Regions from separate parts of the Pseudomonas sp. HP_14 genome, predicted to be linked through region 2. Evidence: predicted binding sites of a transcription regulator. Region 2 holds the regulator's gene; each other region holds the start of a gene.
What was found. Region 2 encodes FliA, which starts transcription of late flagellar genes. Its sites were predicted from a motif close to CTAAAGTTTNNNNNNNNNNNGCCGNTAA; they were not measured.

Region 1: ACYASS_RS14665 (methyl-accepting chemotaxis protein) is a predicted target of FliA. The motif match lies at 2,628-2,655, and genes of this name have one in related genera.
Region 3: ACYASS_RS25825 (methyl-accepting chemotaxis protein) is a predicted target of FliA. The motif match lies at 5,306-5,333, and genes of this name have one in related genera.

What each region holds. Positions count from the first base shown of each region.
Region 1 covers NZ_JBTOQI010000022.1:154-6,167, reverse strand. The annotation lists gene ACYASS_RS14690 (hypothetical protein) at 156-572, opposite strand; gene ACYASS_RS14685 (XRE family transcriptional regulator) at 769-1,485, shown strand; gene ACYASS_RS14680 (DUF1654 domain-containing protein) at 1,630-1,881, shown strand; gene ACYASS_RS14675 (hypothetical protein) at 1,987-2,184, shown strand; gene ACYASS_RS14670 (pyocin activator PrtN family protein) at 2,181-2,423, shown strand; gene ACYASS_RS14665 (methyl-accepting chemotaxis protein) at 2,691-4,322, shown strand; gene ACYASS_RS14660 (DUF2025 family protein) at 4,483-4,806, opposite strand; gene yiaY (L-threonine dehydrogenase) at 4,839-5,987, opposite strand.
Region 2 covers NZ_JBTOQI010000033.1:42,499-54,318, forward strand. The annotation lists gene motD (flagellar motor protein MotD) at 1-608, opposite strand, end outside; gene ACYASS_RS17875 (flagellar motor protein) at 615-1,355, opposite strand; gene ACYASS_RS17880 (protein-glutamate methylesterase/protein-glutamine glutaminase) at 1,355-2,533, opposite strand; gene ACYASS_RS17885 (chemotaxis protein CheA) at 2,772-5,045, opposite strand; gene ACYASS_RS17890 (protein phosphatase CheZ) at 5,084-5,872, opposite strand; gene ACYASS_RS17895 (chemotaxis response regulator CheY) at 5,892-6,266, opposite strand; gene fliA (RNA polymerase sigma factor FliA) at 6,558-7,298, opposite strand; gene fleN (flagellar synthesis regulator FleN) at 7,295-8,128, opposite strand; gene flhF (flagellar biosynthesis protein FlhF) at 8,244-9,572, opposite strand; gene flhA (flagellar biosynthesis protein FlhA) at 9,584-11,713, opposite strand.
Region 3 covers NZ_JBTOQI010000046.1:63,425-75,244, reverse strand. The annotation lists gene ACYASS_RS25840 (Lrp/AsnC family transcriptional regulator) at 271-732, opposite strand; gene oxlT (oxalate/formate MFS antiporter) at 1,141-2,433, shown strand; gene ACYASS_RS25830 (gamma-glutamyltransferase family protein) at 2,434-4,023, shown strand; gene ACYASS_RS25825 (methyl-accepting chemotaxis protein) at 4,139-5,182, opposite strand; gene ACYASS_RS25820 (FUSC family protein) at 5,586-6,659, opposite strand; gene ACYASS_RS25815 (YjfI family protein) at 6,828-7,448, shown strand; gene ACYASS_RS25810 (PspA/IM30 family protein) at 7,464-8,171, shown strand; gene ACYASS_RS25805 (rhomboid family intramembrane serine protease) at 8,266-8,820, shown strand; gene ACYASS_RS25800 (DUF2491 family protein) at 8,868-9,536, shown strand; gene ACYASS_RS25795 (DUF350 domain-containing protein) at 9,549-9,974, shown strand; gene ACYASS_RS25790 (DUF1190 domain-containing protein) at 10,001-10,714, shown strand; gene ACYASS_RS25785 (glutathionylspermidine synthase family protein) at 10,729-11,820, shown strand, end outside.

The DNA of each region.
Region 1 (6,014 bases), on a different contig from region 2:
AACGGTTGCAAGTAGTCATTTGAGAAGCTTGCCAAACGGATGTCCTGTAGGAGCCAACTTGTTGGCGAGACGGAATATCTGACGATGCAGGTTCTACGTCTCGCCAACAAGTTGGCTCCTACACAAAACGCATTTCAAATCAGGTCGTGCATGCATCACCTGCTGGACGGAGCGCCGCGCTTGCCCGTACTCGCCATCACGATCGACATCACTAACTCATGCAGTCGCTGTACCCGGTTGCGGTAAGTCCGGTCAGCACCTTCGGCAATCCCCGCGGTGCGCATCTGCTCGCGCACCGGCACCAGTTCGCAATAACGTTGTGTGGCGAGTCTGGCCAACGCCGCGTGACCCGGCGTGCGCTGCAACTGAGCGACGGCACGATCTATGGCCGTGGCGATGGTGTCCATGCCTGTGCCACCACCATCCAGAATGCGCGAGCCCGGTGTGCTGCGCGGTGGTGCCCCGCCCCATTCAATCAATGCCCCCAACTGGCTGCCCAAACCGCCACCCAAACCTTGCTCGCGGGTTTGCTCGCCCCAATGCACCATCAGCTTTTCGATTTCCTTGATCATTGCTGTTGCTCTCCATCAACTCAATACCCGCACAGCAGGCATCGTGAAAAACCCAAGGCGTGATTAATCAACCTGACCGAAGCCAGGCAAATCGTTGCGGACCTGTGGGATGAACAAAAAGATTAGCAATCGCTAATATTTACATCAATAGCAAAATGTAATTTACTGTCTGCTAACGCAAAGCGATGATTGAGCCATGGATATTTACGAACAACGTCTCAGAGCCCTTCGCCATGCTATGGCCGGCCTCACCCAGAAAGACTTCGCCAACCAGTTCGGCCTCGACGCCTCTTATCTGTCGCAGTTATTGAACGGCCATCGAAAACTGGGGGAAAAAGCGGCTGCTACCCTGGAGGGCAAGATCGATCTCGCCCCAGGCACACTGGTCTCTCCAGAGCCTTCGGACAGCGGTGACCTGCTGGAACGAGCGAAGCCAAAAGCAGCAGCACCCGTTGACACCCGGAAAGTCATGGAGTCTTTGGGGTTCATCACCATCCCGCATCTGAACGTGGCGGCCTCGATGGGCTACGGCCTGGTCCCGGAACATCAGGTTGAAGTCATCCGTGAAATGACGGTGCATCTCGACTGGCTGAAAACTCAAGGCGTGCCGTACTCAAGCCTCGAAAACCTGGCGATCATCACCGGCGATGGCGACAGCATGGAAGGTACCTTTCGCGACGGCGACTCGCTGCTCGTTGATCGAGGCATCACCGAAATTCGAACCGATGCGGTTTACGTGTTCACCCTGGACGGCGATCTGTTCATCAAGCGTCTACAGAGAATGACCGGTGGAGCACTGCGTATGATTTCGGACAACCCGGTTTATCCGCCGATCATGATCGATGGCGCTGACCTTGAGAAAATCCATATTCAGGCGCGGGTATTACTCGTCTGGAACGCCCGAAAGCTGTAGCCCTCAATGCGATCTGCAACGAGCCCGCCGATGCGGGCTTTTTAATGCCCCATTCAAAAAAGAGTACACACGTACTCCTTTTCTCTTGCCGTATGGTCGCCCGATAATTACTGTATGTATATACATAACACCAAGGAGGAACTCATGTCCAAGACGCAACCCAGAGCGCTCGTCCCCCCCACATCACTGGAAATGCTGGGGGCGCGTATTCAGAAAATCCTCACATCACCGGCCGCTCGTAAGGAGCATGCCGCGCTCGTTTACAAAGCGCCGGACGAAGCTCAAGAGGACTGGGATCAAATCATTGATGCCATTACCGAGACCGATGGCGTGTACGCAACCCTTCAGGACGACGGGTCTGTACGCGTCTTCTGGGATGTTCCTGCTCAAGACTAAAGAATAGAAACAGGGTCACCATGGAAATATTTAGCAAATGCTATTGTATAATTATTTAGCTATTGCTAATTTAATCTCGTACCCAATCATTACCGAGTACGAGACATGAAAAAACCACAGCATCACCCTCGCTGCCAGGTGTACCTGCACCCGGCAGCCACTTCGAATCCTGCTGCGATCCACGCTATCCAGCAGCAAGTCGGACTTTTACTGATCATCACACCGAAAAAAAAGCGTTCACAGAGCAACGCACCGTTAACACGTACGGATGAAATCAACCCTTGGGGAGGTGATGCAGCATGAGCCAGACACTCAACCAACTGCGGTCTGAATTCGCAACACCGTGCCCGACGTTAAGCGCCGTTCGGGAACGGTATTTCTCCCACATATCGAGCGATCGCTACCTGATGCGGAAAATCAGCAGTGGCGCAATTGCCCTCAAAGTCACTCGACTTGGCGGCTCCAGCAAAGGTCAGCCTGTGGTTTATCTGCACAACCTTGCGGATTATCTGGATGCCCAGGACCAGTTACAGGCCGCGTGACCCGAGACTGCCGCTGTCATACAGCGGCATCACGCTAATGCTCACCAAGCAACAATCACGCAGACATATCAGCCTGTAACTCAAAAATCAGATTGCCTTGGTTACATGGAGAAGCGTCTATCTCAACGGTTTTCGTCACAACATTGATTTTCATCATTTTTTTCAGCTCATTACTGGATATTTCCAAATAATCAGCTAAGCGGCCTCAAGCTGAACCGTTTAACGTCGATAGGCTACTAACGTTTTCCCTTCCGACAGGCCCCTCGCATGAACCTGAGAAACCTCAACATCGCCCCCCGGTCGCTGCTTTGCTTTGGCTTTTTTGCCGTATTGATTACAGCCTTGGGTCTGTTCTCCTTGCAGCAGTCCGCTGGTTTGAAAGAGTCACGAGAGACGTTGCAGGACAACGTACTGCCTACTATTCAAGCCATCGAACAGATCAAAACTGATCTGGTGACAATCCGCCTGGGCAACACGGGTCTACGGGCGGCGCAAAATGCTGAGGGTGCCAAACGTCAGCTCGAACGCATCAGTCAGGCTCGCGCGAGCCTGGAAGCCGATGTTCGCAAGTTAAAACCCTTGCTGGTTACTGAAGCTGGCCAGAAAGCATTCTCCGGTATGGAGCAGCATCTGTCGGCTTACCTCGGTGTTCACTCGCGCTTCCTGGATGCCGTCGAACAAAAACGCGAAGACGTTATCAATGCGATGACTATTTCGACCGGAGAAATGACCCTCTCAGCGGAAGTATTGAGTAAAGACATCACCGAGGTTTCGCGTTTGGCAAACCTCAAGATGGCTGAATCTGGCGCCGCTGCTGACCAGACCTACTCCCAATCCCGTAATGTCACCATCGCCGCGATCCTGATCGCACTGGCCGCGACACTTGCACTGGCAGCGCTGTTTACCCGTAGCCTCGCCGCGCCGATCGCCAAGGCCTTGGCGGTTGCTCAGCAAATTGCCGCCAACGATCTCAGCAAGCCAATCGACATTGATGGCAAGGACGAACCGGGCCGACTGCTGCAAGCGCTGTCGGTGATGCAACAAAACCTGCGCCGCACACTCGGTGAACTGGGCGACTCCTCGTCGCAACTGGCATCGACCTCCGAAGAGATGACCGCCGTTACCGAGGACTCGTTGCGTGGTGTGCAGCGTCAGAACGATGAAATCAATCAGGCTGCCACAGCCATTAATCAGATGAGCGCGGCGGTTGAAGAAGTGGCACGCAACGCTTCGCTGGCTTCCACAGCTGCGCGTGATTCGAGCCAGTCGGCAGAAAACGGCAGCAAGCGTGTCGGCGAAACCGTGAGTGTGATCAATGAGCTGCACCAGGCGGTCGGCGTGACTGCGGTCGAGATCGATGGCCTGGCCGTGCAGGTTCAAGGCATCAGCGGCGTTCTGGACGTGATTCGCGGTATTGCTGACCAGACCAACCTGCTCGCACTCAACGCGGCGATTGAAGCGGCACGCGCGGGTGAAGCGGGTCGTGGCTTTGCGGTAGTAGCGGACGAAGTTCGCGCGCTGGCGCACCGTACTCAGCAGTCCACCGCCGAGATCGAAAAAATGATCGCCTCGATTCAGGACGGTGCCGGTAAAGCAGTCAGCGCCATGGGCCACAGCAGCGAACGCGCACGCGCGAGCCTTGATGTCGCTGAAGCGGCAGGCCTGGCACTGGCTGAAATCACCGCGGCGATTGTGCAGATCAACGAACGCAACATGAGCATTGCCTCAGCCACCGAAGAGCAAGCACAAGTCGCCCGCGAAGTAGACCGCAACCTGACCAGCATCCGAGACCTGTCATTGCAGACATCGGCAGGTGCCAACCAGACCTCGGCGGCCAGCAGCGAGCTTTCGCAACTGGCGGTGGGCCTGAATCAGCTGGCGCTACGCTTCAAGATGTGAGGATGAGCTGCACCGTGCCCCTGACGCGGCGCAGTCTCACGGAAACATTGGAACTGTAGGAGCTGCCGAAGGCTGCGATTGCGCTGTGTCAGCGATAACTGATCGCAGCCTTCGGCAGCGCCTACAGAAATGCATTCCAATCCTGAGGATGCATTTAGCTCTAAACCCTCACCCGCCGCTCCACCACTATCTCCGGCAAATCCAGACGTCGCATGTACACCCGCAATGGCTCGCTGATGCGCAAGCGGTCGTCGATGTTCTGCTCTAAAAGCAGTTGAAGGCGCTCCCGACTGAGGGTCATGAGTTCATCTTTCCCGGCCGTCCAGACGAATTCACAGGCCGGAATAATGCCCTCATCGCTGACATCCATACCGAACGAATCTTCGCTAAAACGCACGATGTATCGCTGGGCCTTGTGGTGGTAACCGACGAAACCTGCGAGGTCGTCGGCTGCTTCGCAAATAGCGCTGGAGGTGGTTTTCATCAACAGTCCTGCCTCAATGAGTGGGGCGCCAATTACAGTGCGCGGCGGAAGATGTCTTCTATTTGCGCCTGATCAGCGGGACGCGGGTTGGTCAGACCACAAGCGTCTTTCAACGCGTTGGCTGCCAAGACCGGGAAGTCCTCTTCCTTCACGCCCAAGGCGGTCAGCCCCGGCGGAATATCGATGGAACCCGCCAACGTACGAATCGCGGAAATCGCGGCACGGGCTCCCTCCTCCGGAGCCAGACCGCGAATGTCGGCCCCCATGGCATGCGCCACATCCGTCAGGCGCGCCGGGCAGACTGCGGCATTAAAGCTCTGCACATGAGGCAGCAATACCGCATTGCACACGCCATGGGGCAAGTCATAGAAACCACCGAGCTGGTGAGCCATGGCATGCACGAAACCCAGAGATGCGTTGTTAAACGCCATGCCTGCGAGGAACTGGGCATACGCCATGTTTTCTCGTGCCTCCATGTCTGATCCATCGTCCACTGCACGGCGCAGATAACCGGCGATCAGTGACATAGCCTTCAGAGCACAGGCATCGGTGATCGGCGTGGCGGCGGTCGAGACATAAGCTTCGATGGCGTGCGTCAGCGCGTCCATGCCGGTAGCAGCAGTCAATGATTTGGGCATTTTGGCCATCATCGCCGGGTCGTTGACTGACAACAGTGGCGTGACGTTGCGATCGACAATGGCCATTTTTACGTGGCGCACTTCGTCAGTGATGATGCAAAAGCGGGTCATCTCACTTGCAGTGCCTGCCGTTGTATTGATGGCGATCAGCGGCAATTGCGGGTTCTGCGAGCGGTCCACACCTTCGTATTCGCTGATGTGTCCACCGTTAGTGGCACACAGGGCGATGCCTTTGGCGCAGTCGTGAGGCGAGCCGCCACCTAGCGAGATCACGAAGTCGCATTCACGCTCACGCAACAGAGCCAGGCCGCTCTCGACATTGCTCACCGTCGGGTTGGGTTGCGCACCGTCGAACACCACCGAGTCAATGCCCTGCTCCACCAGCAGACCTGCGATGTGGGCCGCCAGCCCAGCCTTGGCCAGACCTGCGTCGGTGACAATCAGTGCTTTGAGAAAACCGTACTTACGGATCGCCTGCATGGCCTCATCGAGACAGCCGAGGCCCATGATGTTCACGGCGGGAATGAAAAAGGTGCTGCTCATGATGGAACCTCGGCGTGGTCGCCTGCG
Region 2 (11,820 bases):
AGCATCCGCACGATGCTCGACGAACGCGCCGAAGAGAGTTCCCAGTTGGTCGGAAACTGCGAGGTGCTGATCGGCTGGTCATCGGTAAAACCTTCGACGTGAATCGGGTTGTCGAATGGCTTGATGATCTTCGCGACTTTTTCAATGATCGTGAACGCCTTGTCGCTCGGAATAGCGTCACCGCTACCGAACAGCAAGCCTGAGCTGAGTTCGATTTCAATCCACAGCTCGTTGCCGCGCACCGTCATCTGATTGGATTTGATCAGGTCGCCGAAGCCCGCACGTACATCGTCGGCAATTTCCTTGAGCGGATCAGTGGTGTTCTGGCCGATGCCCGCGTCGACTTGCTCGCTGTCCCTGACCAGGGGCTCGGCCGGTTTGACCGACAGTGGGCGCTGCTCACCGATGGGGATCGGCTTCATGCTGCGCTCGGAGTCGTTGAATACACCGACCAAGGCCTCGGAGAGGATCTTGTACTTGCCTTCGTTGATAGACGAAATCGAATACATCACGACAAAAAAGGCAAACAGCAGCGTGATGAAGTCCGCGTAAGACACCAGCCAGCGCTCGTGATTTTCGTGCTCTTCGGGTCGACGACGTCGAGCCATGGCGTATTACTCCATGAAGCCTTGCAGCTTGAGTTCAATGGAGCGCGGGTTCTCACCCTCGGCAATGGACAGCAGACCTTCGAGCAGCATTTCCCGATAACGCGACTGGCGCAAGGCAATGCCCTTGAGCTTGTTGGCAACCGGCAACAGAATCAGGTTGGCCGAGGCCACGCCATAAATAGTGGCTACGAACGCCACGGCAATACCGCTGCCCAACTGACTCGGGTCGGCCAGATTGCCCATGACGTGAATAAGGCCCATCACCGCACCGATGATGCCGATGGTCGGCGCATAGCCGCCCATGCTTTCGAATACTTTGGCGGCCTGGACATCACGATGCTCCTGGGTCAGAAAATCGACTTCCAGGATGCTGCGAATCGCTTGTGGCTCAGCCCCATCCACCAGCAGTTGCAAGCCTTTGCGAGCGTAGGTATCAGGCTCGGCGTCGGCAACCGACTCAAGCCCCAGCAAACCTTCCTTGCGTGCGGTCATGCTCCAGTTGACCACCCGGTCGATGCCGCCCGCCAGATCAATGCGCGGCGGAAACAGAATCCAGATACCGATCTGAATAGCCCGTTTGAAAGCGCTCATGGGCGACTGCAGCATTGATGCTGCCAAGGTACCGCCAATGACGATCAATGCCGCAGGACCATTGAGCAAGGCGGACAAATGTCCACCTTCCAGATAGTTACCGCCGACAATTGCAATGAACGCGAGGATGAGACCGATCAGACTCAGAACATCCATCAGACACACGCCTCCACCAGGTGCCGGCCGATATCGTCCAGACTGTAAATCGCGTCCGCCAGGTCAGCTTTGACAATCGCCATTGGCATGCCATAGATCACGCAGCTTGCTTCGTCCTGAGCCCAAACGTGACTGCCACCTTGCTTGAGTAAACGCGCGCCCTCACGACCATCCGCGCCCATGCCGGTAAGCACGACCGCCAGCACCTTGTCGCCATAGGATTTGGCCGCCGAACCAAAGGTGATATCCACACAAGGCTTGTAATTCAGACGCTCGTCGCCCGGCAGGATTTTCACTGCACCGCGACCATCGATCATCATCTGCTTGCCACCTGGAGCCAGGAGCGCAAGACCTGGGCGCAGGATGTCACCATCCTCCGCTTCCTTGACGCTGATCTTGCACAGCTTGTCCAGACGCTCGGCGAAGGCCTTGGTGAATGCTGCGGGCATGTGCTGAATCAGTACGATAGGCGCAGGAAAATTGGCAGGCAGCTGAGTCAGCACACGCTGCAAGGCGACCGGGCCGCCCGTCGAGGTGCCGATAGCGACCAGCTTGTAAGCCTTGCGCTTGGGCGTACCCGACAACGGCGGGTGCGAACCGCTTGCCGCCGGAGCGGGCGCAGCTGCCGCACGCGGAGTTATCGGGCGCGCTGGAGCCGGGCTGGCCGTTCTGCCGGTGGCAGGGGCCGCAGTTGATGTATGAGTCGGGGCATGAGCTGGAGATGAAACCGGGGCGACTGCAGGCGCTGCCACCGGAGCCGAACCACTCAAGCCACGGCGATTACTGCGCGAGATGCTGTGGACCTTTTCACACAGCAGTTGCTTGACCTTCTGCGGGTTACGCGAAATGTCTTCGAAATTCTTGGGCAGGAAATCCACCGCACCGGCGTCCAGGGCATCCAGCGTAACGCGGGCACCTTCGTGGGTCAGCGAGGAGAACATCAGCACCGGGGTTGGACTGCGCTGCATGATTTGGCGAACAGCAGTGATGCCGTCCATCATGGGCATTTCGTAGTCCATGGTAATCACGTCAGGTTTGAGCGACAGCACCAGATCAATCGCTTCCTTGCCGTTGCTCGCGGTACCGACAACCTTGATGTTTGGGTCTGAAGAAAGAATTTCCGTGACGCGGCGGCGGAAGAAACCGGAGTCATCCACCACCAATACCTTGACTACCATAAACACTCCATTACAGGCTGCACGGAAACTGCTGCGCTATGCGACGCGCCGTTGAAGCAAGCTTCACCCAACGACAGAAAAACCGATCGAAGCAGGCCTCAAAAGGTCACGGGACGCACACGCTCTTTTGCCAACTGCGTCTGCGACTCGTCATTGTTATTGCCTCGCATCCATTTGCAGCGTTTTCGACACCGCCTGACCAGGCGTCACGGACAGTTGTCTGCCCGTGACACCAGAATCAAATACGCCGTGCGGCGTACCGCTTGAGCATACTCGGCACATCGAGAATCAAGGCAATGCGACCGTCACCAGTGATGGTGGCGCCAGACATGCCAGGTGTCCCCTGCAACATTTTACCCAGCGGCTTGATGACCACTTCTTCCTGGCCCACCAACTGATCGACAACGAAGCCGATACGCTGGGTGCCTACCGAAAGAATCACCACATGCCCTTCATGCTGCTCTTCGTGGACGGCCGAGCTGACCAGCCAGCGCTTGAGGTAGAACAGCGGCAGTGCCTTGTCACGCACGATCACCACTTCCTGACCATCAACAACGTTGGTAGTCGAGAGGTCCAGGTGGAAGATCTCGTTCACGTTGACCAGCGGGAATGCGAAGGCCTGATTGCCCAGCATCACCATCAGGGTCGGCATGATTGCCAGGGTCAACGGCACCTTGATGACGATCTTCGAGCCCTGACCCTTGGTCGAGTAGATGTTGATCGTACCGTTGAGCTGGGCAATCTTGGTTTTCACCACGTCCATGCCCACACCACGGCCCGACACGTCGGAGATCTCGGTTTTGGTCGAGAACCCTGGGGCGAAAATCAGGTTGTAGCAGTCGGTATCGCTCAGGCGATCAGCAGCATCCTTGTCCATCACGCCACGCTTGACCGCAATCGAGCGCAAGACGTTAGGGTCCATGCCCTTGCCGTCATCTGAAATCGACAACAGGATGTGGTCGCCTTCCTGCTCGGCAGAGAGAATGACCCGTCCGCCACGCGGCTTGCCTGATGCCTCACGCTCTTCCGGGGTTTCTACACCGTGGTCGACCGCGTTACGCACCAAGTGGACCAGTGGATCGGCAAGCGCCTCTACGAGGTTCTTGTCCAGATCGGTCTCTTCACCGACCAGTTCCAGGTTGATCTCTTTCTTGAGCTGGCGAGCCAGGTCACGTACCAGTCGCGGGAAGCGACCGAACACTTTCTTGATCGGCTGCATCCGGGTCTTCATCACCGCGGTCTGCAAGTCAGCTGTCACCACATCAAGGTTGGAAACCGCCTTGGACATGGCTTCGTCGCCACTGTTGAGACCCAGGCGCACCAGACGGTTACGCACCAGCACCAGTTCGCCGACCATGTTCATGATCTCGTCCAGGCGCGCGGTATCAACCCGTACGGTGGTTTCCGCTTCCGAGGCGACCGGTTTCTCGGCCGGTGGCGCAGCTGGCTTGGCTGGCGCAGGAGCAGGTGCAGCAGCCTTGGCGGGCGCTGGCGCGGCTGCCGGTTTGGCCGCTGCAGCCGGAGCAGGCTTGGCCGCCGGTGCTGCTGGCTTGGCAGGCGCAGACACGGCCGCAGCAGGTGCAGCAACCGCCGCAGCTACGTCAGGCTCGAACTTGCCTTTGCCATGCAACTCGTCAAGCAGTGCTTCAAATTCGTTATCGGAGATTTCGTCGCCTTTACCGGCCGGCGCGCTGGCAGCAGGTGCCGCCGCAGCAGGTGCAGGAGCCGCTGCGGCGGAAGGATCGAACGAACCCTTGCCGTGCAGCTGATCGAGCAACGCTTCGAATTCATCGTCGGTGATGTCGCCGCTTTCCGCTTTGCCAGCGGGTGCGGCAGCTGGAGCGACGGCAGCAGGCGCTGCACTGTCTGCAGCAAACTGGCCTTTGCCGTGTAACTGATCGAGCAGCGATTCGAATTCCGAATCGGTGATCTCATCGGATGCCGCTGCGCCAGTGGTCGGCGCGGCAGCAGCCGCTGGCTGCTCTTTCGCGGAATTGAGCTGATCAAGCAAGTGCTCGAATTCGGTATCAGTGATCTCGTCTGAAGCGGCTTCAGCGGCAGCTTCAACAGGTGCCTCTTCTACTTCTTCCAAGGCTTCAGCCGCAGGAGCTTCGTCAGCCGATGCTGGCTCAGCCAGCCGCGCCAGTGCCGCGAGCAGTTCCGGTGTAGCCGGAGTGACTTCGCTACGTTCGCGCACCTGGCTGAACATCGCGTTGACCGCATCCAGCGCTTCCAGGACCACGTCCATCAATTCCGAATCAACGCGACGCTCACCCTTACGCAGGATGTCGAAGACGTTCTCGGCGATGTGGCAGCACTCCACCAGCTCATGGAGCTGGAGGAAGCCGGCGCCCCCTTTTACAGTGTGAAAACCGCGAAAAATTGCATTGAGCAGATCTGCGTCATCCGGTCGGCTTTCCAGCTCGACCAACTGTTCAGACAACTGCTCCAGAATTTCGCCGGCCTCTACCAGAAAATCCTGAAGGATCTCTTCATCGGCGCCGAAGCTCATTGGGGTGCTCCCTAAAATTAACCGTCAACAGACCAGACTTAGAAGCCCAGGCTCGATAGCAGATCGTCTACATCGTCCTGTCCGGACACAACGTCTTCCCGTTTATCGGCATGAATCTGCGGACCTTCACCCTGTTTGAGATGTTTTTGTGGATCTTTTTCTGCGCGGATGGATTCGTCGTCATGTTCGATGCCCGCAAAGCGGTCGACATGACTGGCCATGAGCACCAGTTTGAGCAGATTGCTCTCCACTTCAGTGACCAATTGCGTGACGCGCTTGATCACTTGACCGGTAAGGTCCTGGAAGTCCTGAGCCAGCAGAATATCGTTGAGGTGGGAGGAAACCTTCTGGGTATCCTGTTCGCTGCGCGTCAAGAAACCATCGACACGCCGCGCCAGCTCACGAAACTCTTCTGCGCCGACTTCACGGCGCATGAAGCGCCCCCAGTCAGCACTCAAGGCCTTGGCCTCATCGTTCAGACTATGGATCAGCGGGGTGCTTTCCTCGACCAGATCCATGGTGCGGTTAGCTGCGTTTTCCGTAAGCCTGACAACATACGACAGGCGTTCGGTGGCATCCGTGATCTGGGACACTTCTTCAGCTTGCGGCATGTTCGGGTCAATTTGAAAATTGACGATCGCACTGTGCAGCTCGCGAGTCAGCTTGCCGATCTCTTGATAGAGACCGCGATCCCGAGCCTGGTTAAGCTCGTGGATCAATTGCACCGCGTCGCCGAAACGGCCTTTTTCAAGGCTCGTCACCAGCTCGCTAGCGTGTTTCTTCAGGGTCGCTTCAAACTCGCCCATTGACGTTTCGTTGTTCTCCATAGAGCCCTCGCGGCATACATCAGCTATTGACGCGCTCGAAGATCTTGTCGATCTTTTCTTTCAGCGCCTGAGCCGTGAATGGCTTGACGACATAACCATTGACGCCGGCCTGAGCCGCTTCAATGATCTGGTCGCGCTTGGCTTCTGCGGTCACCATCAACACCGGCAGGTGCTTGAGGCGCTCATCGGCACGTACTTTACGCAGCAGGTCGATACCGGTCATGCCAGGCATGTTCCAGTCCGTTACCAGAAAGTCAAAAGAACCGCTTTCCAGCATCGGCAACGCGGTAAGCCCGTCATCGGCTTCGGACGTGTTGGTGAAGCCCAGATCACGTAGCAGGTTTTTAATGATCCGCCGCATCGTTGAGAAGTCATCAACGATGAGGATTTTCATGTTCTTGTCCAATTCGACCTCCAAGCAGTCTTTGACGCGTTCAGCACCTGAACGCGCTGTTCAATCAATACCGGCACAGCTCACATCGGCTGTGCGAAAACGACGACGGGCTTGGTATATCAACAACTATGGAAACCGCACAGCAAATCCACGGGCTGCATTAAAGCTATTGCTTCTACAGTCCGTGGAGCGAAATACCTGTACGGCTCCAGCCTTGTCCACTGTCCCACGTAACGCTTTGCACAGCCTGCTCACACGCGACACGCCATCACCAAGGACGCATACCGCCTGTCAACGCGCTCGCCACTCTCCCAAACGCCCCCGCAAACGAGCGGCGCACTGGCTGTGTAACTGGCTGACTCGCGATTCACTGACCCCCAGGACCTCACCGATTTCCTTGAGGTTCAGCTCCTCGTCATAGTACAGCGCCAAGACCAGACGTTCACGCTCAGGCAAGTTGGCAATTGCATCTGCCAACGCAGCCTGGAAGCGTTCATCCTCCAGGTCGCGCGACGGCTCAAGCGAACCGCTTGCGCCATCCTCATGCAGCCCTTCATGTTCGCCGTCCTGTAGCAGGTCGTCAAAACTGAAGAGGCGACTGCCCAAGGTATCGTTCAAAATCCCGTAATAATCATCGAGACTCAATTGGAGTTCGGCCGCAACTTCGTGATCTTTAGCGTCGCGACCTGTTTTAGCTTCAATTGAGCGAATTGCGTCACTGACCATGCGCGTATTGCGGTGAACAGAGCGTGGCGCCCAGTCCCCTTTGCGCACTTCATCAAGCATCGCACCGCGAATACGAATCCCGGCATAAGTCTCGAAACTCGCGCCCTTGGTGCAATCGTACTTGGTGGACACTTCCAGCAAGCCGATCATGCCCGCCTGAATCAGGTCTTCGACCTGAACACTGGCTGGCAGACGCGCCAGCAAGTGGTACGCAATGCGCTTGACCAGCGGAGCATACCGCTCGATCAACTCATATTGCGAGTTTCTGGAAGCCTTGCTGTACATCTGGTAGCCGCTCGCGGTCATTGAACAGGCCCTGCGCTTGTCTGGTAAACCAGTCGCTCGACGAAGAACTCAAGATGCCCGCGAGGGTTGGCAGGCAGTGGCCAGGTATCGACCTTCTGCGCAATAGCCTTGAACGCCAGTGAGCATTTAGAGCGTGGGAAAGCTTCGTATACGGCACGTTGCTTCTGGACGGCCTTGCGAACACATTCGTCGTAAGGCACGGCGCCAACATATTGCAAGGCAACGTCAAGGAAACGGTCGGTCACCTTGGTCAGCTTGGCAAACAGGTTGCGACCTTCCTGCGGACTCTGGGCCATGTTGGCCAGAACCCGGAAACGGTTCATGCCGTAGTCGCGATTGAGCAGCTTGATCAGCGCGTAGGCGTCGGTGATCGAAGTAGGCTCGTCACAGACCACCAGCAACACTTCCTGAGCAGCGCGGACGAAGCTGACCACTGACTCGCCAATCCCGGCTGCGGTGTCAATCACCAGCACATCCAGATTGTCGCCAATGTCGCTGAACGCCTGGATCAGGCCGGCATGTTGCGCCGGGCTCAGATGAACCATGCTCTGGGTGCCGGAAGCGGCAGGCACGATTCGAATCCCGCCCGGACCTTGCAACAAAACGTCGCGAAGCTCACAACGGCCCTCGATCACATCAGCAAGGGTGCGTTTAGGCGTCAGGCCAAGAAGGACATCGACATTCGCCAGGCCAAGGTCGGCGTCCAGCAGCATGACGCGCCGGCCGAGCTCGGCCAAGGCCAGCGAAAGATTCACTGACACGTTAGTCTTACCGACGCCACCCTTGCCGCCGGTCACCGCGATCACCTGTACGGGATGCATGCTGCCCATGTTATTTCTTTACCTTGTCTTGCGTAGACCGTAGCCAGATTGCGGGCGACACGCTCAGTGAAGAGCCATGCCGGGCAGACCATCGATGCAGGTAACGTCCAATAGTTCGCTTCACTTAACCGACCCGTTTGTTGGGGTTGTGGTAAAGGTCGGCGAACATGTCCGCCATGGCCTCTTCGCTTGGCTCTTCTTGCATCTGCACATTGACCGCACGCGACACCAGTTGGTGCCTGCGAGGCAGGTGAAGATCATCAGGAATTCGTGGGCCATCAGTCAGATAGGCCACTGGCAGCTCATGACTGATCGCAAGGCTGAGCACCTCACCCAGGCTGGCAGTTTCGTCCAGCTTGGTCAGGATGCATCCCGCCAGACCACAGCGCTTGTAGCTGTGATAGGCCGCAGTGAGCACCTGTTTCTGGCTGGTGGTTGCCAGTACCAGATAATTACGAGACTTGATGCCGCGCCCTGCCAGACTTTCCAGCTGCATGCGCAACGCCGGATCACTGGCTTGCAGGCCGGCGGTATCGATCAACACGACACGCTTGCGCAGCAGCGGATCAAGCGCCTGCGCCAGCGACTGGCCAGGATCGACATGAGTCACCGGCACATTGAGGATGCGACCCAATGTCTTGAGTTGCTCCTGAGCACCGATACGGAAACTGTCCATGCTGACCAAAGCGATATTCTGTGCGCCGTACTTGAGTACGTAGCGCGCCGCCAGCTTGGCGAGCGTGGTGGTCTTGCCCATGCCGGCAGGGCCGACCATGGCAATCACACCACCCTCTTCCAGCGGCTCCACGTCAGGCACTTCAATCATGCGCGCCAGGTGCGCCAAGAGCATACGCCAAGCCTGACGCGGCTCGTCGATATCAGGGATCATTTCCAGCAGGTCGCGCGACAGCGGGCCGGACAAGCCGACACGTTGCAGACGGCGCCACAGATTGGCCTGTGCCGGACGGCTGCCTTGCAACTGGTTCCATGCCAGGGAGCCAAGCTGGACTTCCAGCAGCTCGCGCAGGCCGTTCAATTCAAAACGCATCGAGTCGTAACCGCGCTGATTACCTGCTGGCGCAGCCGGTGCGGCCTGTGGCTGCACAAAGGGACGCGGCGGCTCTTCCAGAGTCGGCTCGATGTGAGTGTCAGCGGCGCTCAATGGCAAACCGGCAAACAACTGGCGATTGGTCGCGCCGTCGCTGTCACCACGATTGTTCAGTTCTGCCTGAGCCGAGACGATGCGCGACTGGGTTTTGCGCAACTCGTCCTCAAGCTCGATATTCGGGACGCGAGGCGCCAGCGCGGACAGCTTGTAATCCAGGGCAGCAGTCAGCTCGACGCCACCGGCAATTCGCCGGTTGCCGATGATGGCCGCTTCAGCGCCCAGCTCATCACGAACCAGTTTCATGGCTTGACGCATATCGGCGGCGAAAAATCGCTTAACTTGCATGACTCACTACCTCAGCCGTTAGGCCCGACAGTCGCTACGATGGTTACTTGCTTGTTGTCAGGAATTTCCTGATACGCCAACACGTGCATATTCGGTACAGCCAGCCGCCCAAACCGCGACAGCATCGCCCGAACCGGGCCGGCTACCAGCAGAATCACTGGCAAGCCTTGCATCTCCTGACGCTGGGCGGCATCGATCAGCGAACGCTGAAGTTTCTCTGCCATGCTCGGCTCGAGAAGAACGCCTTCTTCCTGACCCTGACCAGCCTTCTGCAGACTATTGAGCAATATCTGTTCCAACCTTGGCTCCAGCGTGATAACTGGTAGCTCCGGCTCAATGCCTACAATGCTTTGCACGATGGCGCGACTCAAACCGACCCGAACAGCAGCCACCAATGCGGCGGTATCTTGACTCCGTTGAGCGTTGTTGGCGATAGCCTCGGCAATCGTCCGGATATCCCGAACCGGTACCTGTTCAGACAGCAACGCCTGCAATACCTTGAGCAACGCCGACAACGAAAGGATGCCCGGTACCAGCTCCTCAGCGAGTTTAGGCGAGCCTTTAGCCAGCAATTGCATCAATTGCTGCACTTCTTCATGGCCAATCAGCTCGTGCGAGTGCTTGTAGAGAATCTGGTTAAGGTGGGTCGCGACCACGGTACTGGCATCAACCACGGTATATCCAAGCGACTGAGCCTGACTGCGCTGGCTGATTTCAATCCAGACAGCTTCCAGACCAAACGCCGGGTCCTTGGCGGTAATACCATTGAGCGATCCGAAGACCTGGCCAGGGTTAATCGCCAGTTCGCGGTCCGGATAAATCTCTGCTTCTGCCAACGTGACGCCCATTAGCGTCAAACGATAGGCACTTGGCGCCAGGTCCAGGTTGTCGCGAATATGGACGGTCGGCATCAGGAAGCCCAACTCCTGGGAAAGCTTCTTACGCACGCCTTTGATTCGCGCCAAGAGCTGACCACCCTGATTGCGGTCCACGAGCGGAATCAGGCGATAGCCTACTTCTAGACCGATCATGTCGATAGGCGTCACGTCATCCCAGCCCAGCTCTTTTGAGTCCTGCGCACGGGTTGGCGACGGCAACATCTCTTGCTGACGTTTGACCTCCTCCAGCGCCATGACCTTGACCCTGTCCTCTTTCTTCCACAGAACGTAAGCGATGCCGCAAGCAACAAGGCCAAGGCTGATGAAAGAAAAATGCGGCATGCCTGGCACCAGGCCCATCACAATCATGATCGCGCCCGATACACCCAATGCTTTCCACGAGGTGAACATCTGACGGTTGATCATCTTGCCCATTTCTTCCGAACCGGAAGCACGGGTCACCATGATTGCTGCGGCGGTGGACAACAGCAGTGATGGCAATTGCGCCACCAAACCGTCACCGATGGTCAGCAGCGTGTAAATCCTGCCAGCGTCGGCGAAGGTCATGCCGTGCTGCAGCATGCCAACCAGCATGCCGCCGATGAGGTTGATAAACAGGATCAGCAAACCAGCGATGGCGTCACCACGAACAAACTTGCTCGCACCGTCCATGGAACCGTAGAACTCGGCCTCCTGGGCCACCTCAAGACGGCGACGCTTGGCTTCAGGTTGATCAATCAGGCCGGCGTTCAAATCGGCATCGATTGCCATTTGCTTACCGGGCATCGCGTCCAGAGTGAAACGCGCGCTTACCTCGGAGATACGCCCGGCACCTTTGGTGATTACCACGAAGTTGATGATCATCAGAATGGCGAAAACCACGATACCGACAACGTAGTTACCACCAATCACCACCTCACCAAAGGCCTGAATCACCTTACCGGCAGCGGCATGACCGTCCTGACCATGAAGCATCACCACGCGGGTAGAGGCTACGTTGAGCGCGAGACGCAACAGCGTGGCAACCAGCAGAATGGTCGGGAATACCGAAAAATCGAGTGGGCGCAGCGCGTATACGCAGACCAGCAGGACCACGATGGACAACGCAATGTTGAACGTAAAGAACACGTCCAGCAGGAACGGCGGGATGGGCAACATCATCATTGCCATCATGACCAACAGCAACAACGGGACGCCCAGCTGGCCACGGCCCAGGCCTGCCAGATTGCTGCGTGCGCTACTGATTAACTGAGAGCGATCCACCGATTGTTCACCTGCGCACTAAATCAAAACTTTGACGCCGATGGCGACCTGACATGACCTATTGCAAGAAGCTTTCCAACTGTTGAATCGGTGATGAAATAGAGGGC
Region 3 (11,820 bases), on a different contig from region 2:
GGGACAGTCTAGACAGGAGCTGAGACGTAAATAAGACGCAAAGTGTCGTCGTTATGCAGTGGTTTTGTGCGATGTGACGAAGTTGATAGTCGCTTTGACTAAAGCTGTCGGGTTGAACGCACACCCCTGTAGGAGTGAACTTGTTCGCGAACGGCTTTGCAGCAATCGTCAATCTGGCAACGCGATTTCAGCAAATGCACCGAGTAGTGGCCATTGCTGCCGCTGCGCGCCAGATCGCGAACAAGTTCACTCCTACCGGGATTCGTCGTTCTAAACAGGCTGCCCGCGATCAATCTTGCTACTCAGGATGATCGACGTCGTGGTCTTTTCGACCCCATCAACGCTGCCGATCAGGTCCAGCAACTGGTCCAACTGCTCGGGTGAATCAGTGCGTAGCCAGGCCACATAATCAAACTCACCACTTACAGCGCAGAGTTGCTGAACCTGAGCCAGGCTGCTCAGGCGGCGCAGCACCTCCTTGCCCGAACGCGGTTGCACGGTGATGCCGACATAAGCCTGCAAACCGCCGTCGACCACGCGCTGACTCAGCCGCACGCCGTATCCGGTGATGACCTTCGTGCTTTCCAGCCTGGCCAGTCTGGACGTCACGGTCGTCCGGGCAATGCCCAACTGCCTGGCCAGCATTGCCACGCTTTCACGGGCATTGAGTTGCAAGGCCGCAATCAATTGGCGGTCGATTTCATCAAGAACTGGCTGGCGCGTCGTGGACAAGAGCATCTCCTTCAAGGCAGCAGGCATATTACCTGTGGTGGCTGCCAATGGGAGCAGCGAGCTAAAACGAAGCAGAAGAATCATTCTGGTGCGCGCCAAATGCGTCGGTAACTGCACTAAAAAAGCCAATGTGTCCGTTAAGCGACGTCTTGTGTCTTGCCAGCGTTAGAGGCATCCGGATTGTAGGCGTAGAGTGAAGGTCGTTAATAAGTTTCCTGCAACTATACTTTAAGCATTGTAATGCCGTTATTTCGACTGCGGCTTCGGAAGTTTAAAGTGTGGGCGATTGTTTTTTATAACGTTGGTCGGCGGGGCAAGTTTCGTGGCTTCTGTTGTGTTCGCTTAAATAATATTGGCATGCCACTTGCTGAGCAAGACACATAACCCACTTGCACAGTGAGATTCGTTATGGTCAGCAAGACGCTTACGCTAGAGCAGTCAGCCGTCGGGGCTTTCAGTTCGCGGTGGTATCAACTGGTTATCGGCATGGTTTGTATGATGGCCATTTCCAGTCCGCAGTATGTGTGGACATTATTTACCGGGCCATTAACGCAGAAGCTGGGTGTTTCATTGGCCCAAGTGCAAATAACGTTCTCGCTGTTAATTATTCTGCAGACCTTCTTTTCACCGGCCCAAGGCTGGTTGATTGATCGCTTTGGCCTGCGCAAGTTGATCGCCACAGGCTGTGTTCTTTCCGGGTTGAGTTGGGTGCTGGCCAGTCAAGCGAGTTCACTGACGTCGCTGTATTTGAGCTATGGCCTGTTGGGTGGGCTCGGGACAGGCATCGTGTATGTCGGGATAGTGGGCTTGATGGTGCGCTGGTTTCCTGACCGTCGCGGTCTGGCGGCGGGCGCGGTAGCGGCGGGCTATGGCATGGGCGCCATGCTCACGACTTTTCCGATCAGCAATAGCCTGAAGGATGTCGGCATGGAGTCGACGCTGATGACCTTTGGCCTGATCCTTGGGGGCGTTGGTTTGCTGGCTTCGCAGTTCTTGCGGCAACCGCCTGCGCAAGTTGCCGAGCAGCCGGTGCCGATTGTAGGCAAAGTTGTGGCCGATATCGCTCCGCGGCAAATGCTCAAGACGCCTATCTTCTGGCTGATGTTTGCGATGTTTACCATGATGTCCACCTCGGGCCTGATGGTCACTTCGCAAATGGCCAGTTTTGCCAAAGACTTCGGCATGACCAATGTGATGGTGATGGGTATGGCCGCATTGCCATTGGCGTTGACGATCGACCGGATCTGCAACGGGCTGACGCGTCCCTTGTTTGGCTGGATCTCGGATCGCTGGGGCCGGGAAAACACCATGGCCTTCGCGTTCTTCTTTGAAGGCGTCGCCATGACATTGTGGTTTTTGACCATCGATAATCCAGTCCTTTTCGTGCTGCTGTCGGGCGTAGTGTTTCTCGGCTGGGGGGAAATTTTCTCGCTGTTCCCGTCGACGCTGACTGACACCTTCGGCAGTAAAAATGCCACGACCAACTACGGCTTCCTGTACATGGCGCAGGGCATTGGCTCTATCTTCGGCGGTCCGGTCGCGGCACTGCTGCACCAATATGCAGACAGCTGGATTCCGGTGTTTGCCGTGGCCATTTGCTTCGACATCATTACTGCGGCACTGGCCTTGTTCGTTCTCAAACGCATGCGCAGTCACTGGCTGGCGAAGAACACTGCACAGCCTGTAACCCAAGGAGTCTGAATGCTTAATACAACGCTCGCTGCCCGAGGCATCGCCGTCGCACCTCATAGCCTTGCTGCGCAATCGGCACTGGCGGTATTACGCGATGGTGGCAATGCCATTGAGGCGATGGTCGCGGCTGCCGCTACGATTGCGGTGGTGTATCCGCACATGAACAGTTTGGGTGGCGACGGCTTTTGGCTGATTGTCCCGCCTGAAGGCGAACCGATTGCCATCGACGCCAGCGGCCCGGCTGGTAGCCTGGCGACAATGGAGCACTACGCCGGGATGACGCGTATTCCAGTTCGCGGCCCCGGCGCTGCGTTGACAGTTGCAGGTACCGTCGGCGGGTGGCAGGAAGCGTTGCAGGTCAGCGCTGAAATGGAAGGGCATCTGCCCCTGTCCCGGCTGTTGTCCGATGCGATTTTCTATGCTGATTCCGGAATCCCGGTCACGCCGTCGCAGCACTTCGCCACGACAAGCAAAAAGGCTGAGCTACAGGGTATTCCGGGCTTTGCCGAAACCTTTTTGCAGGAAGGACAGGTTCCTGCTGCGGGTAGCCTGTTCAAACAGACCCGTCTTGCGGGTACTTTGCGAATATTGGCTGAAGAGGGACTCGACAGCTTTTATCGCGGCGCTCTTGCCGACTCTATTGCCAAAGATCTGCAATCGGTGGCGGCGCCAGTGACGCGCAGTGATCTGGCTGATTATCGCGCCAGGCGTGTACGGGCGTTAACGCTCAAACACAGCGCAGGCACCGTGTTCAACATGCCGCCGCCGAGTCAGGGGTTGGTGTCGCAGCTGATCCTCGGCATTGCCGATCATGCAGGCCTTGGCCAGTGCGCGGCCGACAGTGCCGAGCATATCCATACCCTTGTTGAAGCCACCAAGCTGGCGTTTGCTGTGCGCGACGAGCACATCACCGATCCAGAGCACATGACTATTGATCCGCAGGCCTGTCTTGAGGCGAATTATCTGCACGCTTTGGCCGAACGCATCGACCCACAGCACGCCGCCGCATGGGGTGAAGGTAAAGGGCCAGGCGACACGATCTGGATGGGCGTCATCGACAGCAACGGGATGGCGGTGTCGTTTATCCAGAGCATCTATCACGAGTTCGGCAGCGGTGTTGTGTTGCCCGAAAGCGGCTTGAACTGGCAAAACAGGGGAGCCTCATTCAGCCTCGATCCCCACCACTTGCTGGCGCTGAAGCCGGGCAAGAAGCCGTTCCACACATTGAACCCTGCTGCGGCCCGTCTGGCTGACGGACGCACGCTGGTTTACGGCACCATGGGCGGTGATGGTCAGCCACAGACGCAGGCTGCAGTGTTCAGTCGTTATGCGGTGTTCGGTCAGCCGTTGCAGCAGGCCGTCACGGCACCGCGCTGGCTGCTGGGCAGAACCTGGGGCGACAGCAGCGACACGCTCAAGCTGGAATCACGCATTGCCCCCGAGGTGGTCGAACAACTGGCAGCGTGGGGGCATGAGGTTGAGATACTTGCGCCTTTTACCGAGACCATGGGTCATGCTGCTGCAGCGGTTCGCTTGCCCAATGGTTCTTTCGAGGGCGCGTTTGATCCGCGCAGTAATGGGGCGGCTGCGGGGTATTGAGTGTAGTCGCGCAGCAAACGTGGTCCCTGTAGGAGCTGCCGAAGGCTGCGAAGGCGGTGTGTCAGAATAAATGCATCGCAGCCTTCGGCAGCTCCTACATAAATATGATGACTCGCTACCCCTCTATCGCAGGCAATTGCTGCTCAATGACTCCCAGCCAACCCATTCCGGGATAGGTCTCGAAGCCGGGTGTCATTGAATAGCCCTGGATAAGATTGTTCGGCAGGGTGCTGTAACCGCTTGCCTGACCAGCCTTGACCTGCAAATCGACGTTTTGCCCCAAGTGACTTTGCGCATCGGAGCTGGCGATGACTTTGTGGTTTGCATCGATCAGCATCACCCGGCTGCGCGAGCGCTCTTCGTCACTCAAACGTACGCCGTTGATGATCGAGTCCGCCTGGTTTTTCCAGTCGAAGAAGATTCCGATGACACCAATCACCGGCGTCTGCTTGCCAGCCTTGCTGCGCACAGCGGCACTGAACGCACAGGTCTGGGAGCCGTTGAGCAGTGGCTCGACTGCTACTTCGCCCGCGAAATACTGATCGCCGGATGAGTGGCGTACCGCTTGTTTGAACCACGCTGCTTCAGCCACATTTGAACCGATGACCTTGCCAAACGTGCCCGGCCGACCCGAGGCAATGACGCGCCCTTTGGTGTCCGCGACCCAGATGTCCAGGTAAACGGTGTAACTGTCGAGAATGATCCCCAGGCGCTCACTGGCGTGGTTGCCGGTTTCCGGAGTCGTTGTGGTCAGCGCATCAACCAGCGAGGCATCGGTCGCCCACCAGCGAACATCACACGTGCGTTCGTACAGGTTGCGGTCGATGATCTCGATCATGTTCAGCGAAAGATCGGCCAGCCGCTGACCGCGTACGTCGAAGCACATACCGCGGCCCAGATCGGTCAGTTCGTTGACCGATGCTTGCAGATCCTGAGTCAGGCCGCTCGCGATTTTGGAAATCCGTTCAGAGATGTCTTTTACTTCCTCGGCTACCACAGAAAAACCCAGCCCGGCCTTACCCGCATGCGCCGCTTCAATCAGCGCATTGATCGCCAGCAGTCGCGTTTGACGCGTGATCATCTGTATATCGCTGACACCTCGATTCGCTAACGCTTCCACTTCTCGTGAGAGAGTGACGATCCGTTCGGGTTCGATCATTTTTTGTGTACTTCAAAGAGTTATTAGGCGGCAGCCTTCACATAAAAAATGCGCAAAAAAAGGTATAGAAAAAGGGGCTATTAATTGCCCCTTGGAGTGCGGAAGTTTGAACTTCCTCTCTGGTCATCGGCTGATGTCACCGTGCCTTTAGGCAAGCTATCGCAGTTTCGGGAATCTGTCATCTGCCGGTCGGAAAGTAAGAAGTATTTGTTATTTATGTCGTGAGAACGCCAGTTAATAGTCGTTTTCGGAATAAGCACACGTGTGAATTTGTAGTAGGTGTGTTTATGCCGAGTGAATATTTATGACGATAAGGTGACAGTATTTTAGAGGGAATAAAAAGTACCAAGACTCCAACCGTGACCAGAGCAAAAGCAGCCAACATTGTGATTGGCTGTACTGTTCAGATTTTCCAGCGTCTCGAGGTCTTCGCCAGCCGCTGTTGCAGGCCGTCAATGTTGCTCGCCAGTTGCAGCATCAAAAGGTGGTAACCGGTCAATTGCACAGGTATCGGATAACCCAGATCCGGCAGGCTGGTCTCCGAGGTGCGTTGCAGGCGCTCGGTGGCTCCGGTTTGCAGCGCACGAGCCATGCCGATCAACTGGCGACGGGTCTGACGAAACTCGGTATCCAGACGTGCACGCCATTCCGGACCAGCCGCTTGATCCAGATCGTCCGGCCGGATGTTGGCGAGGATCTCCAGTGTGCTCAGGCACATCCGGAAGTGCCCTTGAATGGCATCCAGTTCGACCATGGAAATTCGCACTTCCTTGGACACTGATGGCAGCAGCGAGCGCAGTTGCAGCATTGTCCCGTTGAGACGCGCCACTAACTTCAAGTGCTCATCAGCGGTAACTGGCTGGCCGTGGATGATGCGGCTATACACCTTGGCGCAGTCACGCAAGCCGCTGGCCAGGTTGTAGCGCCAGGAGAACACTGCGTACAGGGGCAGTGCGAAGGAGAAAGCCAGCGCCAGTGCGATACCGATAAGGATGTCGACTGTGCGCCACAAGCCGTCGCTGATCGGGTTATAACCATGGCCTGCGACGATGAACAACGTAATGGCTGACAGCAGAGCAGTGTACCCGCCCTTGCCGATCGCGTGATACGCGAAGAATCCGCACATGACTGACATCATTGCGTACGTCAGCAGCGGCATCTCCAGATAACCTTGCTGTACCACAACCAGCAATCCGAGCCCTGCGCCAATCAACGTCCCGTAGGCGCGCTCGACCGACTTTTTACGGATGTTGCCGTGGTGCTGAAGGCCACCAATCACGATGAGCATCGTGACCGAAGCCCATTCACCGTGGGGCAAGTTGAGTCCGGTGGTCAACAGAATCGTCACCAGCAGCCCGACCGCAATCCGCGCCGCATGGATCAGGCGTGCGTGGCGATAGCGGCGATAAGGATCCAGTAGGGGACGCAAAACGCGACGCAACCAGAAAGGCAAACGGAGAGAGCGGGAATTCGTCATGCGTTTAAAGACCGCGCGGTTTGGGAATCGATCCCGGAGGAGACGCGGGATGGCGTCAGTAAGCCACAGTTGCAGTGAAATGTTTCATCACATGTGAGGTGTTGCGCCTTGGAATTTTTGAGCGTAGCTTGCTCGGCTATCACATGTGATGTCTTGGAAGGCGCTCGGATGGCTCGAAAAACTTCAACCGACTACATGCGTGAAATGCGTGCACGGCTGACGGCAGCCGGGTACGTCAAAAGAGAGCTGTATGTGCTTCCTGAAAACGCTGAAGTCTTGAGAAACGTCGAAAAAGTGTTACGCCAGCCCTATTTGGGGAACCGCATCAAACTGGAGGAATTCATGAGCGAAAATACCAACTGGACCATCGACACGCTGCACTCGGCGCTCGTCGAACTGGACGTGGTAAAGAGTAATGAAGTCGAGTTGACGCTGGTCCAGGGGGCCGAGCCAAGCTTGAGCGTGACGATGAACAACTTCGGCGGCCTGCCGATCATCATTGCAATCGCTGGCGATCAGATTCTTGTGGATTGCGTACTGGTTTACGCCTCGCAGGTAAAAGACGTCGCTGCATTCAACGATACCGTATTGCGCAGTCGGGACATCTTCCCGCTGTCGTCCATTGGTATCGAAACCATGCCCAATGGCGAGACCGTCTACAGCATGTTTGGCGCACTGAGCGCGGCTTCTTCACTGACCGTCATTGTCCAGGAAGTATTTACCTTGGTAGACAACGTGATCCGCGCCGCTGATGCCTACGAAGATTTTTTAACAGTTGACTCACAGTAATCGGGAGACAAATCAATGAGCCTTTGGAAGAAAATGGTTACCGCTATGCGTGGCGGCGCCTCCGAGGTCGGTGAGGCAATCGTCGACGCTCAAGCACTACGAATTCTGGACCAGGAAATCCGCGACGCCGATGCTTCGATGCTCGCCGCTCGCAATCAGCTGATCCAGATCAAAGCCAAGCACAAGCTGTCCGTACAGCGTGTGGATGAGCACGACAAGAACATTGCTAACTGGGAACAGAAAGCCATTGCCGCCATGAACAAGGGCGAAGAAGGTCTGGCTCTGGAGTGTGCGGAAAAGGTTTCTGAGCTGACCGCACTGCGCGATCAGGAAAAAGCCGCTGCTGATCAGTTCGGCATTCAGGTCACCAAGTTGACGGCTCAGGTCACCAAGGCTGAAAGCCAGATCAAAGGTCTGCGTCAGCAAGCCGATATGGCCAAGGCGCGTGACAGCGTGCAAAAAGCGCAAATCAATGCCGCAGCGGCAACTGGCGGTGCCAATGGGCGCCTGGAAACTGCAGTGGGTTCGCTGGCGCGCATCAAGCAGCGTCAGGACGAGCAGGATGCCAAACTGGAAGCCGCAGAGGAACTCGCTGATGCTGCCAACGGTGGTGATCTCGAACGTCGTCTGCAAGACGCCGGTATTGGTGCGAAAACCGGTGGTGCTGCTGACGTTCTGGCTCGCTTGAAAGCGCAGAACCAAGGCGGTAACCCAGGTCAGTAACATCGTATAAAAAGGGGCAGGCGGAGATCCGTTTGCCCCTTTTTTGTCTGGCTGCATTTGTCGGGTTGTTTTGTCTGGTTCTAACGGTACCTACATGAATGTCGGAAACGGGCTACGCGTTATTCTTGGCCTGGCCGCTGTGATGATCGCAGTTCAGGTGATTAACTCGCTGACCGCAAACAGCCTGCTGAGCCATGGTCTGGTCCCCCGAACCTGGGAGGGGCTGCAAGGCATTATTTTTTCCCCGTTTTTGCACGGCTCTGTTCGGCATCTACTGAGTAATCTACTGCCCTTTATCGTGCTGAGCTGGCTGGTGGCAACTGAAGGCCTGCAGCGTTATGTCCGCGTGGTGTTGCTGGTAACGCTACTGGGCGGCCTGTTGGTCTGGGTCGTGGGCAGGCCGACGATTCATGTGGGGGCCAGCGGACTGATCTTTGGGTTGTGGGCTTATTTGCTGGCGCGCGCGTGGTTTCAGCGCAGCCTGATCAGCTTTGCCGTCGCCTTGTTCACGCTGGTCGGCTACAGCGGATTGGTCCTGGGCTTCATTCCCGTGCCGGGCGTCTCGTTTGAATCACACATTGCGGGTGCACTTGCCGGTATTGTTGTGGCCTGGCTGATGCACGCAAAAGGGCTGGTTGAAAATCCGTAGCGCTGAAACTCCAGACATCGCTCGCGCAAAATGAAAGGAAACGCATTATGAGTTGGATCAAACGAGCTTTAGGCCTGGCACCGCCAAAGCCACCTGCCGGGGCTACGTCATTAAACAGCGCAGCGTTGCTCGCACCGTTTGGCCTGGCGACCGGACGCATGCTGGATCTTGATGACTCGCTCAAGCTGCTGCTGGACGGGCATTCGGAACTGGTCGTCCCCAATGAAGAGGTCGTCTGGTCTGTTGGGCATGTTGACCTCGGACAGTCCATTCGCCTGGTGCGGTTCTACTTCGAAGATGAAGACTACTGGATGCAGGTCATGATGAACGGCCCTGCGGCTGAAGACGTTCAGGACGTTATCCTGTTCGGCTACAGCAGCGTTGTGACCATCAACAGCGAGTCGGAACTCAAACGTCTGGTAGGTCCTGAATCAAAGATCGGTTTGCCGGTGTATGAGCATGACGGCTGGGAGTACGAGCGTCAGTGGGGCACCGAACAAGGTCAGACTGAACTGACCCCGATGACCGAGGAAGTGGCCAACCCTGACGGCAGCTATCGTATCGAGCATCTGAGCATGTTGTACGCTCGCGACACGGGTTTGATTGATCGTCGTGAGTTTCTGCTGCTGTCTGTCGAAGAGGATGAAGAAGGTGTGGTCTCTCTCACTACTTCGGTTGGCGTCACGCTGCAGTCCACTGACTTCACCGTCATCTAAAAGGAAGTAAAAATGCTTGATGCGCTTAGTTTGTCCCTCAGCTTTCAGTCCGTGCTGAGCTTCATTATCTACATCATTGTGGCCGGTGGTTTGTTCGCTCTGTTCCAGATGGCCTACACCCGCCTGACCCCGCACAAAGAGTTCGTGCAGATTCGTGAAGGCAATGTCGCCGCAGCCGTAGCACTGGGCGGTGCATTGATTGGCTTCGCATTGCCTGCCAGCAACGTGATTACTTACAGCATCAGCGTGCTGGACGTAGTGATCTGGGCGGTCATTGCAGCTGTTGTGCAATTGCTGGCGTTCACTGCCACCAACTTTGTTCTCAAGGACCTCTCGGCTCGCATCACCCGTGGCGAACTGGCCGCTGCCATTTACGCGGCCAGCGTTTCGATCAGTGTCGGCTTCCTCAATTCGGCCTGCATGACGCCGTCGACCTGATTGCCCGTGATCGAAAGGAGTATTCGATGAGACGTAGTTCTTTGAAGCTGGTTCTGGCCAGCACGTTGCCGCTGGCACTCAGTGCATGCGGCAAGTCCGATACCGTTGATGTCACCGCGCAACAGACGTTCCCGACGGTACAAGCTTGCGTGGACCAAAAGGTTCCCGTAGACGTTTGCTCGGACGCTTACATGACCGCCTTGGCAGATCACCGTCGCATCGCGCCAACCTACGACAGTGCGTCCGCGTGCGAGGCAGACTTTGTGCCTGATTACTGCCAGCAGAACTCTGATGGCAAGTTCACCCCCAAGCTCGGCGGTTTCCAGCTGGAGCTATCCGGTCAGTTACCCAAAGAGCAGGTCGATGCGGCCAATGCTCAGGCCGGTCAGTCGGGGGGCTCTGGTTTCGCCAGCTCAGGCGTCAATGGATTCCTGATGGGCATGTTGGTCAGCAACATGGTCAATAACATTGGCGGCGGTGGTCGCTACAACTCTCAGCCGGTCTATCAGGAGCGTGACTCGCGCGGCGGCTACCAGTCTTCGACGCTTTCTCGTCAGATCGAGCGCGGCAAGACCTTCGGCAATTCCACTCAGGCGCGTACCAGCTCAACCGGTGCTTACACCAAGAGTACGCTGGGTCGTAACTCGTCAGTCTCGTCCTCGGTTTCCCGTGGCGGATTTGGCAGCCAGGCAACGGCTCGCAGTGGCTGGGGTGGCAAAAGCAGCGGTTTTGGCGGCTGACGGGAGCGCTAGCCATGAAAAAGATCAGTATCGAAGAGCGGCCTGACTGGCGCGCAACCGCCGAGCGTGAGGGGTTCGACTTTCACACTATCGACGGCGAGCGCTACTGGGATGAGCGCGCTTACTATCAGTTCACCGAAGCTCAGATCACTCGGGATATCGAAGCACCGACTCAGGAGCTTCATGCCATGTGCATGGACGCCGTCGAGCGGGTGGTGGAAAGCGAAGAGCTGTTGACCGAGCTGGCGATCCCGCCCGCGTTCTTCGATCTGGTACGGACTTCCTGGAAGGAGGGGCACCCACATTTGTACGGCCGCTTCGACTTCAGTTATGACGGCGTGAACCCGGCAAAACTGCTGGAAGGCAACATGGATACGCCAACTTCTGCTTACGAGGCTGGCGCATTCCAGCTCATCTGGCTGGAAGAGCAGATTGCCCGAGGCCTATTGCCTGCGCATGCCTCGCAGTTCAACTCGCTGGCAGAAGATCTGGTTCGTGCTTTCGCAGCCATCAGAGAGGGCGGGCCGTTCTATTTCTCCTCTATGTCCGGTTCAGCAGAAGACCGGGGCACCACCGAATTCCTGCGCAAGATGGCCGAACACGTCGGCATCGAAACCCGACACATCGACATCGAAGACATCGGCCTCAACTCACAGGGCCGCTTCGTCGACCTTGAAGGCCGCTGGATCGAGCGTATTTTCAAACTGCATGCCTGGGAGCACGTGTTCCACGAACCCCATGGCCAGGCGGTCCCGCAATGCGACACGCAATTCATCGAGCCCGCGTGGAAGTCCATCATCTCCAACAAAGGCATCCTGCCGCTGCTCTGGAAATTCAACGAAGGGCATCCGAATCTGCTGCCGACTTTCGTTGACAAAGACCCTCGAGCCCCTGTCCCGAAAGGCTGGGTACGCAAACCCTACTTCTCCCGCGAAGGCGCCAACATCGAAATCCGTACGCCGGGTGACGAAGTCATTTTCGAAGACGGCCCCTACAACGACGCCCCCTACATCCTGCAACAGTTCGCCCCGCTGCCACGCTTCGGCGACAGCTACACGCTCATCGGTTCATGGGTCGTGGGCGACCTGGCTTCAGGGATTGGCATT